Regions from separate parts of the Pseudobacteroides sp. genome, predicted to be linked through region 1. Evidence: riboswitches for the same ligand, from Rfam matches in the RefSeq annotation. Region 1 holds a riboswitch; each other region holds the start of a gene.
The links. Region 1 has a riboswitch for cyclic di-AMP ahead of VIO64_RS16510 (peptidoglycan-binding domain-containing protein). Riboswitches for the same ligand answer to the same signal wherever they lie in the genome.
Positions count from the first base shown of each region.

Region 2: another riboswitch for cyclic di-AMP. It lies ahead of VIO64_RS03805 (C40 family peptidase); the one in region 1 lies ahead of VIO64_RS16510 (peptidoglycan-binding domain-containing protein).
Region 3: another riboswitch for cyclic di-AMP. It lies ahead of VIO64_RS04010 (SH3 domain-containing protein); the one in region 1 lies ahead of VIO64_RS16510 (peptidoglycan-binding domain-containing protein).
Region 4: another riboswitch for cyclic di-AMP. It lies ahead of dapB (4-hydroxy-tetrahydrodipicolinate reductase); the one in region 1 lies ahead of VIO64_RS16510 (peptidoglycan-binding domain-containing protein).

Region 1 is NZ_DATCTU010000104.1:16,811-19,975, reverse strand. Features, by position in the region: gene VIO64_RS16515 (mannose-1-phosphate guanyltransferase) at 1-1,530, opposite strand, end outside; cyclic di-AMP (ydaO/yuaA leader) riboswitch at 1,800-1,939, shown strand; gene VIO64_RS16510 (peptidoglycan-binding domain-containing protein) at 1,990-2,925, shown strand; gene VIO64_RS16505 (hypothetical protein) at 3,116-3,165, shown strand, end outside.
Region 2 is NZ_DATCTU010000020.1:31,765-34,929, forward strand. Features, by position in the region: gene VIO64_RS03800 (amino acid adenylation domain-containing protein) at 1-816, shown strand, start outside; gene VIO64_RS03805 (C40 family peptidase) at 956-1,606, opposite strand; cyclic di-AMP (ydaO/yuaA leader) riboswitch at 1,611-1,763, opposite strand; gene VIO64_RS03810 (MerR family transcriptional regulator) at 1,933-2,697, opposite strand; gene VIO64_RS03815 (hypothetical protein) at 3,106-3,165, shown strand, end outside.
Region 3 is NZ_DATCTU010000025.1:4,055-7,219, reverse strand. Features, by position in the region: gene VIO64_RS04015 (DNA internalization-related competence protein ComEC/Rec2) at 1-726, opposite strand, end outside; gene VIO64_RS04010 (SH3 domain-containing protein) at 840-1,835, opposite strand; cyclic di-AMP (ydaO/yuaA leader) riboswitch at 1,837-1,980, opposite strand; gene VIO64_RS04005 (GNAT family N-acetyltransferase) at 2,073-2,588, opposite strand; partial or broken gene VIO64_RS04000 (IS3 family transposase) at 2,907-3,165, opposite strand, start outside.
Region 4 is NZ_DATCTU010000062.1:25,109-28,273, forward strand. Features, by position in the region: gene VIO64_RS09680 (L-lactate dehydrogenase) at 1-587, opposite strand, end outside; gene VIO64_RS09685 (GGDEF domain-containing protein) at 825-1,445, shown strand; sodium ion sensor (DUF1646 type) at 1,502-1,555, shown strand; cyclic di-AMP (ydaO/yuaA leader) riboswitch at 1,667-1,802, shown strand; gene dapB (4-hydroxy-tetrahydrodipicolinate reductase) at 1,963-2,823, shown strand; gene VIO64_RS09695 (DUF2294 domain-containing protein) at 2,901-3,165, shown strand, end outside.

The DNA.
Region 1 (3,165 bases):
TTCCCTGAAAAAGGCGTTCTCAATTTTTCTTTCAGTAATTCTGCTTATGCTGGCTCCTTTGGAGTCCATAAAATCCACACGCAGCTTGTTTGGGTTGTCATTGCTGAGTTTTACATGTATTCCGCCTTCTACCGACAGAAAATTAATGGCATGGCGGGATATGGGAGTAAGGAGACTGCTCAGGTTGAATACCTCCACGCCAACGGACAAAATGCCGGCTGCAAAAGCATGCTTGAACATCCTGGCTGAATTGGATGTGGTAGAGCTTACAACAACCTTCGAACCCTTTTTATAAATGGAGCCGTACGCAGCACCTAGACGTGAAGCAAACTCCGGTGATATATCCACATTTATAATACCTGATAGACCGTTTTCACCAAAGATGGACTTATTGTGTTTAGAACCCCAGACCATGTTTCTGTCAACAATTGCAAGGGGGTCAATGGTTTTTTGAGGCCAAATCTTTATTCCGGGCTTTATTATAGCCCTCTCATTTACAATACATTTATCCCCGATAACAGCATTTTCAAATATTGAGACATAGTGCTTGAAGTTAACCTTGTTACAAATTATTGAGCCTCTTATTTGAGAACCGTACTCTATATAATTGCTATCCCAAATTACACTTCTTTTTATTGAGGTCTCACCCTCGATTACATTGTTGTCCCCTATAACGCACATATCTTCTATGGCGGCACTGTTGGAAATACGGCAATTGTTGCCTATTATACAGGGGCCGCTGATCATTGCATTAGGCTCAATAAGGGTACCCGATCCAACCCAAATGCCTTTTTTTATTTCGGTATAATCATTGAGAAGATTTATTTTGCCTTGAAAAATATCATAATGTGCCTGCAAATATGCATTAAGGTCACCTATGTCGCACCAGTAGTCATGAGTCACATAGCCATAAAGGGGGTCATGTTTTTTTAACATCATTGGAAATAAATCCTGGCTAAAATCAAACTTTTTGCCAAAAGGAAAATAATCTAAAACATCTGGCTCTAAAATATATGTACCTGTATTCACGGTATCGCTGAAAACTTCTCCCCAGCTTGGCTTTTCTAAAAAGCCCTCTATACGTCCTTCCTTATCAGCCAGTACTACACCATACTCAAGAGGTACGTCAACCTTTGTGAGGATAAGGGTGGCTTTGGATTTTTTTGAGTAATGAAAATTTATGGCGTTTTTGAGATTGATATTTGTAAGTGAGTCTCCACTTATAACAACAAAAGTTTCATCAAGAAAATCACCGGCGTTTTTAACACTTCCGGCGGTACCTAATGGAGTATCTTCGGTAAAGTAATGAAGATTAACTCCAAAGCTGGAGCCATTTCCAAAGTAATCCCTTATCTTTTGCGGCAAGTACATTAATGTAATACCTATTTCAGTAATGCCATGCAGTTTCAATAAGTTTATTATATGCTCCATTATTGGCTTGTTAGCAACATTGACCATGGGTTTTGGCAAGTCACAAGTAAGGGGACGCAGCCTTGAGCCTTCTCCTCCAGCCATAATTATTGCTTTCATTAGGATCACCCTTTCACCAGTGTAAAATATTATGCCCTAAAATAAGCAGACTTATAAGATGTACTATATATTAAGCTATCCGAAATTATTCATTTGTAGATATAATGCAATATGAAAGGAATTCGGTCATCGAAAATAATCATCAATTATGTATATTCAATATAAATAATAAAAATCCTTCATCACTCAGAAAAATAAATATTATTCATAAACAATAGTTCACTTTTTTGCCCACCAATTACACCTTTATTATGTAAACTGATAGTGCTAAAATTAAATAGCCTAATTCTTAAATCTTATATAAGAAACGGGGGACCTAATTTTTGGGGTAAATTACGTATTTGCGTAAAGGGTGTCTCTTCTACCTAACCCGTCAACTAACCTCGTAGGCAGTGAGTTTACAGAAAAAGTATTGTGTATTTCAAGCTTTATGTAAACTACAAGAGAGGGGTACAATTTATGATTAGCAAAAAGGTGTTGTTCAGTTCTATTGCGGCTATTGGACTGTCTGCAGGAATTTATGCAAATCCTGTAAATGTTCAAGCTGCATCATCAAATCTTCAAAAAGGTTCAAAGGGAACGGCAGTTACTACACTCCAGAACAATCTGAGGCAGGCCGGATATTTTAATTTAAAGAGCACTGGCTACTTTGGATCAGTGACTCAAAGTTCCGTATTAAAGCTCCAGAAAAAATATGGCTTAAAAGCCGATGGCATTGTAGGGCCAAAAACTTATAAAGCTATCAATGATGCTTTATCAAGGGACGGTGCTGCGATGACAAGCAGTAAACCAACAGAAAAAGTAGCAGCTAGTGCAACAAACAATTTAACAGTTATGAAAACATCCGATTTTACTTCAGACAGTGAGACAAAGCCTGCACCTAAAATTTCTTCAAGAGCTGAGTATGAAAGGGGAGGGTCCTTAATTCCATGGTTTGGTGGTGTGGAGGATATCTTTGCCCGTGAAACCGAAGCTGTTGTTTTTGATATTGATACAGGCTTAAGTTTTAAGGTGCTGAGAAGTTATGGTTATAATCACGCTGATTGTGAGCCTCTTACGAAAAAGGATACTGATATTCTCAAAAGTATTTATGGCGATCAGTGGAGCTGGAACAGAAGGGCAGTTATTGTAACTATAGACGGAATAAAGATACCTGCATCAATGGCCGGTATGCCACATGCCGGATTAGACAGTGAACCTGTAAATGCTAATGTTTCATATAGAAGCGGCGGATATGGTACAGGTTTAAATTTGGATATGGTTAAGAATAATGGTATGGATGGACATTTTGATATTCACTTTTATAACAGCAAGACCCATGGAAGCAATAAAGTTGATGCCAATCACCAGAAGATGGTCTCAAAAGCCTTTCAATGGCTCGAAGGGAATTTTTAGCAAAGGTTATTTGTTTGATTCTGAATATATTAATTAATATTGGATATGTTAAATGTAACGAACTTTTTAGTTATAAATTATTGGTTTTATTGCTAAATAGTTCGTTATATTTATATATATAAATATATGCAAAAGAACAGAAATACTTTATATAAAGTCGATTTTAAGAGTGGATAGGAGGAGATGGTAAATGAGAGATAGAAGGGGTAAACAGGTTAGAGAAACAGGAATGGGTCCTAC
Region 2 (3,165 bases), on a different contig from region 1:
TTATTTCAGTATTCTACAATAAAAAGCATGGCGGAGCTTATTGCCGATGATAGAAATAAAGACTGGGACCATGTTGTTGGCATTAGAAAAAATGACAGCTGTAAAAAGGTTTTTTGCATACATCCTGCACCCGGGACGGTTATATGCTATTACGATCTTGCACGATACATTGGTGGCGATTGGAGCGTTTATGCTCTTCAGTCGAAGGGGCTGGAAAAGGATCAGAAACCTCATAAAAATGTTCAAGAGATGGCACAAGCCTATATCAAGGAAATAAAAGGAGTCCAGCAAAATGGACCGTATGCCCTTATTGGGTGGAGTGTTGGAGGACAGATAGCTTACGAGATTGCAAGGCAATTGATATGTATGGGAGACGATGTAGAGATTCTGGCATTACTGGATACCGATCCGGTATTTATAAGGAGGAGCAGACTTTTAAGCTTTGTATCCTTATTTAAATATTCTGCAGCTGCAATGATCACACATAGAAAAATTGTCTGTAAAAATTTAAATATATCTTCCTTTGGTTTAACAGCACTTTATCGAAGATTGAGAATGTGGCTCTCATTGACACTTGCTGTAATAAAATACAGGCCTGAGTCACTTGACATCAGCGGCAAAGCTGTCCTGTTTCAGACTGAGGAAGGAAGAAAAATTGAAGAGAAACTAAAGGACAAATCAAGGAGTATAGGGAGCTTTATTGATGGCTTGAAAATTGTACCGATAAAAGGGGGGCATCTTGCAATGTTAAGTGAGCCAAATGTTAGACTTTTAGGTGATGAGTTAAATAAATACCTGAATAAGGTTGATAATTGAATTAAGCTAATGTATGATTAAAGAATTACTTACGCTTTTGATCGTGCCTAAAGTGAATATTATATATCAAATATTATGTAAAAAGGTAAGGAGAATGAGACATGATATAAGCTTGCATACTCCTTACCGTATATTTTAATTAAGCTAAAATTCTTTTTGCACCAATATAACGCGGAGCAAAGTAACTGTTGCTGAGATCCGTTATAGAGATTCCCATACTTGAGCTCGCGTGAATGAATTTATTATTACCCAGGTAAATACCTACATGTGAAGGTCCTGGTTTATAGGTTGAAAAGAATACAAGATCACCTTGCTGTAAATTTGCTTTATTCACCCATGTACCCTCGGTGTACTGTACAGCAGTTGTTCTCGATAGTGCTATATTGTTTTTTTGCATTACATATTGGGTAAATCCCGAGCAGTCAAATCCTGACGGAGATGATCCGCCCCATAAATATGGGACACCAATATAGGTTTTTGCTGTTTGTGATATCCTGTCAACCTTAATTTCTCGTGCTGTTTTACGGCCCACAACACCATCCTGGGATAGGTAGTTATCCTTTTGAAACTTTATAACCGTTTGCTCTGTATAACTTCCAAAATACCCGTTTGGTTCTCCTATAAAGTATCCCAGGCTTTTCAAATCCTTTTGTAGATTTGTAACTTCAGTACCACTTTTTCCTTCATAAAGCAAAATACCGTCAGTATAATAATCGGCATGTGCCGTACTTATAGAAAAAGCCAATATCATGGCTAAAAAAGCCAACATAATAAAAAACTTCTTTTTCACAATGATTTCCTCCTCTCAATGCCTACGAGGTTAGCTGTCGGGTGCGGGATGAGTGGTATCCCTACTGCTTTTATTAAAGTGTAATATTGGCAGATTAACCCCAAAAAAATGTATCCCCCGTTCCTTCACTTTATAAAGGATTAGGCAACTATCAGGTTCATGTCTCGAATATGGATTATAAGTGACATGCATGCTATATTCAACCTGTAATAAATGGGTTGGAAACAATGGATAAAAGTGCTATCCCATATGCAGGCAGCAAAAAACCCCATGCCCAAGCATCTTGAATACAGATATTAGGGCATGGGGGTATGCAATACTTAAGTCTAAATCTTTGTTCCGGTGTAAATCAAAACAGCATCTCTTAAAAATACCGCCAAACCAGGCTGTTCTTTGTCGTAATAGGCTGTAAATCTCTCATCATCGATATACATTTGAGCAACACCTGCATGTGCTTCTTTTGTATAGCTTCCCCATGCAAAGCTAAGCCATTGGCGGTGTAAATCTGCAGCCTTTTGTGCAAGTTCACCGGCTGGATCGCCTGTTGCAAATGCTGCCTTCAGTGTATCAATAATGTCTGTGCCTAACTTTTCAAATTCATCATACTGCTCCTTGGTCATATTTTTAAATATTTTATTTGACCTTTCAGCCTGCTCGTCTCCATATTTTTCTCTGACTTCTTTTCCGTATTTTTTCTCATTCTCTTCAATTAATTTCTGTTTAAAGCCTTCGAATTTTTCCTTGTCACTCATCATTATTCTCCCTTCTGATTCTGCTATTGTTTTGTCAACATTAGCAATCAACAAGTCTAATTGTTCCCGTTTTGCCAGAAGTTTTCTACGATGTTCTTGCAATGCTTCAGTGCTGTCAAATGACGGTGAAGTTAAAATATCTTTTATATCTTCCAGGCTTACACCCAGCTCTCTATAAAAAAGTATCTGCTGAAGCCTTGATACTTCCTGCTTTCCATAAATTCGATATCCTGAAGAATTGACCCTTGCCGGCTTAAGGATGCCTATTTCATCATAATAACGTAATGTCCTAGAGCTTATTCCCGCCATTTTCCCTAGCTTTTGTACTGTATATTCCATACAATCACCTCCTGACAATACTACTATACACCCTTACGCAGCGTCAATGTCAATATGGGTTTCCTCGAAGCAACATAAGCATGCAAAGGCTTTTTGTGATGAGAAGCCAACATAGGGAACATTATGAAATTCCATGCCAAAGACCATCAAGTGTTCCACCCGTTAAAATAAATCATTCTGCCAAACTTATTATCTATTCCAATTTTTCCAGTCTGACCACTTCCATGTGGCAAAAAGTATAAATGTAATTATTATTAACTCCATTAAAGACTCTCCTTTAGGGCTAAAGGGATATGTTTAATAGGTATAGGGTAAAACCCCTATCCCCTGTTAGCATAGCATATATAATTGTATATCCTTGGAAATGATGATAGAATTAAATAAAGTATTTTTATAAAGGTGATGTAAATGGCTTTAGTGCATGAGTTTGTTCTTTTAACTCAAGAAGAATGCCAAGAAGAGGTTATT
Region 3 (3,165 bases), on a different contig from region 1:
ATCACTGAATGCATCCACCATTTCGTCACTCATATCTTCGGTAAATCCTATCAGCATACCGCAAAGGAGTGCAGCTTGTTCCTTGGGCAGGCATGGCTTTATTGTTCCTATTATCCGTTTTCTTAAATCCATCCCAACCTTAACAAAGGGGTTTACACTGGAGGAATCCATAAATTTAATACTATCACCCCTTGTATAAACCGTTGCTGAAACTCCTGATTTTAACAGGTGCCTTCTGTAGTCAAAACCTCCTGGAATCCTTTTACCGTCAGGAATGCTGATTTTCCCATTAACAGTCAAATCCATCCCATATTCCAAAATCGGTGTATCATCCTTATTTGGAACAGTAACAAGAAGCTTCCCCTTTATCTTAAAGCTTTTACCCTCTGATTTTATCTCATCAGTTCTGACCGTGTATACCGTCTTAGACTCTTTAATATCCGGCTCTGTGCATACAAATCCTAATACCTGCATATCTTTACCTGAAAATTCCTTGAATTTATCAAGAGTGATTTTATTTATTACTGTGAATTCGGCTGCACCTGCAAAGAAGAAAATCAATGCACCTATAAGAATAACAATATTTTTCTTGTTATGAAGATAAACAATCGAAAGAGCAGACATAACCAACATTGAAGTCATAATGAATAGAGGCAAATTGCCAAACTGAGCAACGTAAATACCCACAATAAGGAACAGTGAAAATAACAATAACGGTCTTTTCATACTGACAGTATTCCTCCTGTTCAATATTCACAAGATTGTAGTGTAGTATACACCATAATTTCTCAGACAGTAAAAAAAGCTCCTTGTTAAAGGAGCTCCATGATTTGGTGTTGTTATTTCAAAAACCTTCTTGCACTCATATAAGCATTGGAATAAAAACCTTCACCCAGATTGCTTATAACAACTTTACGAGCATTCGAACCTGATGAAGCATGAATAAACATGCCATCACCAATATAGATTCCTACGTGATTAATATAATTTCTTCCACCATTTGTATCAAAGAATACAAGATCACCAGGTCTTAAGTTCGCTCTGCTTACCTTGGTTCCCTGTTTAGCCTGGTCGGCCGCAACGCGTTCCAAGTTAATACCGAAATGATTGTTAACATATAAAACAAAGCCGGAACAATCAAACCCTTTTGGTGAACTTCCACCATAAACATATCTCACACCCAGAAACTTCTTTGCATATGCAATAAGCTGCTGGCGGGTATCGGACACAGAATCAGTAACTGCATCTTCCTTACCGTCATCATCTGATTGGGAGATATCTCTTTGTTGTTCTGTTGTACCCCTTGATGTAGTCTTTTTAGCTGAAGATGATTTTGTAGGGCTGACAGTACTGGAACCAGTTGATTTTACACTGACAAAATCTTTGAAAACCCAACCTATTTTCCCATCAGAAGTACGAACCTTATACCAGTTGTCTGAAGAACTTAATACACTAACACTTGTTCCTTTGCTGAATGTTTTAAGTACTAAAGCATCAGTAGTTGCCTTCTCTCTTAAGTTGACGTCATCTTCATTAATTGTTGCTGAGCTGGATGAAACTTGCTTTACAGTAACAAATTCACTGCTAACCCACCCAGTAATACCATTGTATGATACTTTGTACCATCCGTTGCTACTGCTGATAATTGTAACCTTCATCCCTTTTTCTAACTGTTCGAGAACCTCTGAAGAAGTACTTGGTGACTTTCTGATATTTAATATGTCACCTTTAACAACACCTGTTTGGTTACCTTCTGCACCGGCATATGCTGCTACTGCAAAAGACAACGCTAGAGACACACTTACACAAGTAAGTGCCCTTTTGAAACTAAACATATATTCCTCCTATTTATAGCTTCCGAAGTTAGCTGTCGGGTTCGGGTAATAGGATCACCCCTACTATCTATTGATAGATTAACCCCAAAAATATTGGTTCCTCCGTACTTCCCTATCCCAAGGGAAGATTCAGCTATTTATTAAGTTTTTACTTCAATGATATTATATACATCTTGACATAGTTTGTCAAATCAAACCTTGGTAAAATCTTATTGATATTTAAAGTATTTAAATTTTTTATAGTTTTTTTTGCATTATTACTACTTCACATTGTTTATCGGCAATTTTCACACAACTAAACATCTTTTTATAAAAATCAAACCCTAATGCCTCCCAAAACTGTCTGCCCTTAACGTTCTCTTCAGCAACCGCTAAATATGCTTCCGAGGCGTTTCCTTTAGCTTTAAGATAAGAAAGGCTTAGTCTCACAGATTCCCTCCCATATCCTTTTCTTTGGTGGTGAGGGTCTATGACAATTGTTCTTATCCAAACTTTATTTTTATGTGTAGACTCTAGTCTCCCTTTTAGTATTCCTATCATTTGATTACTGTCTTTTTTATAAATCCCTGTGAAAAATTCGCTATCCGATTCAACCGACTCCTTATATATTGAGGTCAACTCGTTTATTTCAACAGGTATATCTTTTCCTGTGGCATACTTAAAATGATCTACCCGGCTATACCATTTGAGAATTTTTTCAATATCATCATAAGATATATCCTTTAAATATACGTATTGGCTTTGTATATTCATCGAAAGCATAATACCTCCGGATAATTTTATTTATAAATTATTCGACATTTTTTTGCTAAAGTCCTTCTTTTGAACAAATTAAGCATCCCAGGTCTTTACCAACAATCCTATTAATTGAATAACTTCCATTTTGGAGTGTATATTTTAAATTAGACACATAAAAGCTTGCGAAATCTCGATTTTTCATAACTTTTCTTAAAATTTATTTTGCAACCTTTTACACACGCCTCTTCAACGGGATTAAATATAAAATAGTGTAATATTTGGAATCAATACAGTAAGAAATGCTTTATTCTTATATAACATTAAAGTTTAACCCTAAGCTATATGTTTCTTCCTATATTCCTTTTCAAATTCTATTGGTGACATATTACCTAATGCTGAATGTATTCTTTTGAAATTATAAAAGGTCTCAATATATTCAATAATTATTAGTTTGGCTTATTCACGAGTTTTGAACTTTCTTCCATGAATTATATCTTTTTTTAATGTTGCGAAAAAGCTTTCAGCACAAGCATTATCAAAGCAATTCCCCTTCCTGCTCATACTCTGCTTTATTTGTCTTTCTCTTAGTTTC
Region 4 (3,165 bases), on a different contig from region 1:
TTAATGTTCTTTCCTGCGATATGAGTTGCACTCCAAAGAGGCAGCTGAGAATCGCCGTGTTCACCAATAATATATCCGTGAACATTTCTTACGTCCACATCAAATTTCTCACTGAGCAAATATCTGAACCTTGAGCTGTCAAGTACTGTTCCTGTTCCCAATACTCTTCCTGCAGGCAAGCCTGACCACTTTTGTATCTTGTATGTCAGAACGTCTACGGGGTTTGCTACTACAAGGATTACTCCACGAGTATAATACTTCATGATATTGCTTGTGATTTCCTTTGCGATTGCTACATTTTTCTTCGCAAGGTCAATACGTGTTTCACCTGGCTTACGATTTGCTCCTGCTGTAATAACTATCACATCACAATCCGCAACGTCGGAATAATCTCCGTCATAAACCTTCATCTGTCCTAAAAATGAAAGCCCATGATTAATATCCATCGCTTCACCTGCAGCTTTTTCTTTAGCTACGTCAATTAAAACCAATTCGCTAACCATTTGATTAAGTGATAATGCGAATGCTGCTGATGCACCTACAAAGCCGGCACCAATAATTGCTACTTTTGATCTGTTCTTTCCCATTTTAAATCCTACCTTTATATTTATTTCACTTTAATTTTATTCATTATAACAACATATTTAGTAAACTACAATAATTCTACAAAAATTTTTTCTGTTAAAATGAAAGTTATTTTTTTTATGGTTTTATTTTTGCTTTTTCGGGCCAATATAATAATAGCAATTTATATATCAAATGATATTTATGTTGACATATATATATAAATTTGATATACTGGTATATACAGGAGGGTATTATGCATGGAAGCTAATCTAGTAACAAAAGAAGAGTTTATCGCAAAGGTTGAAGAGTTAATAGCAAATGGTGATGGCCCCTTTAGTATAGCAGTAGCTGACGTTGATAACTTCGAAAATATAAATAAAATATATGGCTACCCTATTGGTGATGAGGTAATTAAAAAACTCCTGTCAGTATTTAGACAAAATTTATCCGGCATTGATCTGATTACCCGTCATGGCGATGAACTCAACATACTCCTTGTAAAAAAAGGTTCTGAAAGAAGCTTTATGGAGATGGAAGAAATAAGACGATATCTTTCGGACAATACATTTAATCTAAGTTATAAAGACAAGACAGAAAATGTTTATATAACTGTTAGCTGCGGGATAGCAAGCTATCCAAGAGATTCAAAAAATCCAATAGAGTTGTTCAGGGTGGCTGACAGTGCCATGTTCAGGGCAAAAAAGCTAGGTAAGAACAAGGTTTGCTTGTCCGAAGTAGAAAGCATGGTATTAAAATCCAGTTATTTTACGAAGACACAGGTTGACAGACTTGCCGAACTATCCAAAGAGACAGAAAAAACTGAAGCTTTCCTTCTTCGTGAAGCTTTGGATGATTTGTTTAAAAAACACAGCAAATAATAGTTATTGTTTACTCTCTCAAATGTAAGTTTAGTAACGTTTTAATAAGTTTGTTCGGTTGGATGGTTAAAGCCATTTTCAAGAGAATCAGGCTTCTGGGGTGGGAAGCTTATATTGGTATTAGTGCATATAAGTTTTCTACCCTTTTATATACTATTATGAAAGGCAACCAAAGTAACCAACACTTTACATTTGTGCTTTTCGTATATTTAAATTTAATATTTTTAGCTTCGCTGAGTCCAGAAATGGAGCGGGAGAACCAATTTATGGGGTGAGTCCGGCATGTTGTCCGGTAGGGTTAAGCTCTTTCGACCCGAATCCGTCAGCTAATCTCGTAAGCGTTGGAAGAGAAGGTGATTGATATGCTCTGATTATACCTTTTATTTGGTATACCCGTTATTGACGGCATACGCTATGGATACTTCTCCGTAGCGTTTTTTATTTTAATAATGATCTTACTCCTACAATTTAATCACGTTCAATTTTTAGTAAAAATAATGTATCGGAGGTAATTATTATGATTAGAGTTTGCATATCTGGACTTGGAAAAACAGGTAAGGAAATAGCTAAGGTTTTAATGGAGCAAGAAGATATAAAGCTTGTATCAGCAATTTGCAGCCCCAGTAGCGATAAAAGCGGCAAGGATTTGGGGGAAGTCATAGGCAGTGGCAGAACAGGAATTATTGTAGAAAGCTCAGACAATCTGGAACAAGTTATTTTCAGAACAAGGCCTGATGTGGTTGTAGACTTCTCGAGCCCTGAGGCAGCATTGAAAAACGCCAGGGTCTTTTCAAGAATGAAGGTAAATATCGTCATTGGTACAACAGGGTTTTCCAAGCTTGGCTTAAAAAAGCTTCTTGTACTTGCTACAAAACATAGAAATGCTATTGTATACGCACCAAATATCACCTTGGGAGTAAATGTTCTTATGCTTCTTACAAATTTGGCATCCAATATATTAAGCAACTATGATTTCCAAATTACAGAAATCCATCATAAGCATAAAAAGGATGCTCCATCAGGCACCGCGAAAAAGATAGCTGTTGAAATAGAAAAAGGCCTCTTGGCTTCAGGCAATTCAGTTGGAAACATTGATGTGCCAATCACAGCTGTAAGAGCCGGAGGAGTCGTAGGAAAGCATGAAGTTATGATCATCGGTGAAGATGACAAAATAGAAATTTCCCATGAGTCCTTCTCACGAAGAGCCTTTGCTCTTGGTGCTCTGCGTGCAGTCAGATTTGCAAAAGGTAAATCAGGCTACTTTGAAATGAGTGACGTCCTTAATCTAAAAAAAGTATTGGGAGATTATCTTGAAAGTGAAAACAACTCCTTTAAGGAACGCTATACAATATTCTTAAATAAAAAAATTATGGTGTGATTTTTTACCTAAATGACTATTGATTTTTATTTTACCTCATGTTATAGTTTCTATAAGCAAGTGTAGAGGTTGATAATATGACTAAGGGCCAGGCTCAAGCAAAAATAAGCGAAGCAGTAAGCAAGTTTGAAATTGAATTCATGGGCAGGGGTCCAAAGCAAATAAGAACTCTTATCATCCAAGACTTGATTATAGTAAGACTCAAGGGCTTTTTAAGCCAATCTGAACAAAAGTTGGCAGATAACAGCCAAGGAGTTGAATTACTTAAGAAAATAAGGGTAATGCTTTTTGAAAGTGCAAGAAACTATCTGGAGGTTCTTATAAAAGAAGTTGTGGATGTAC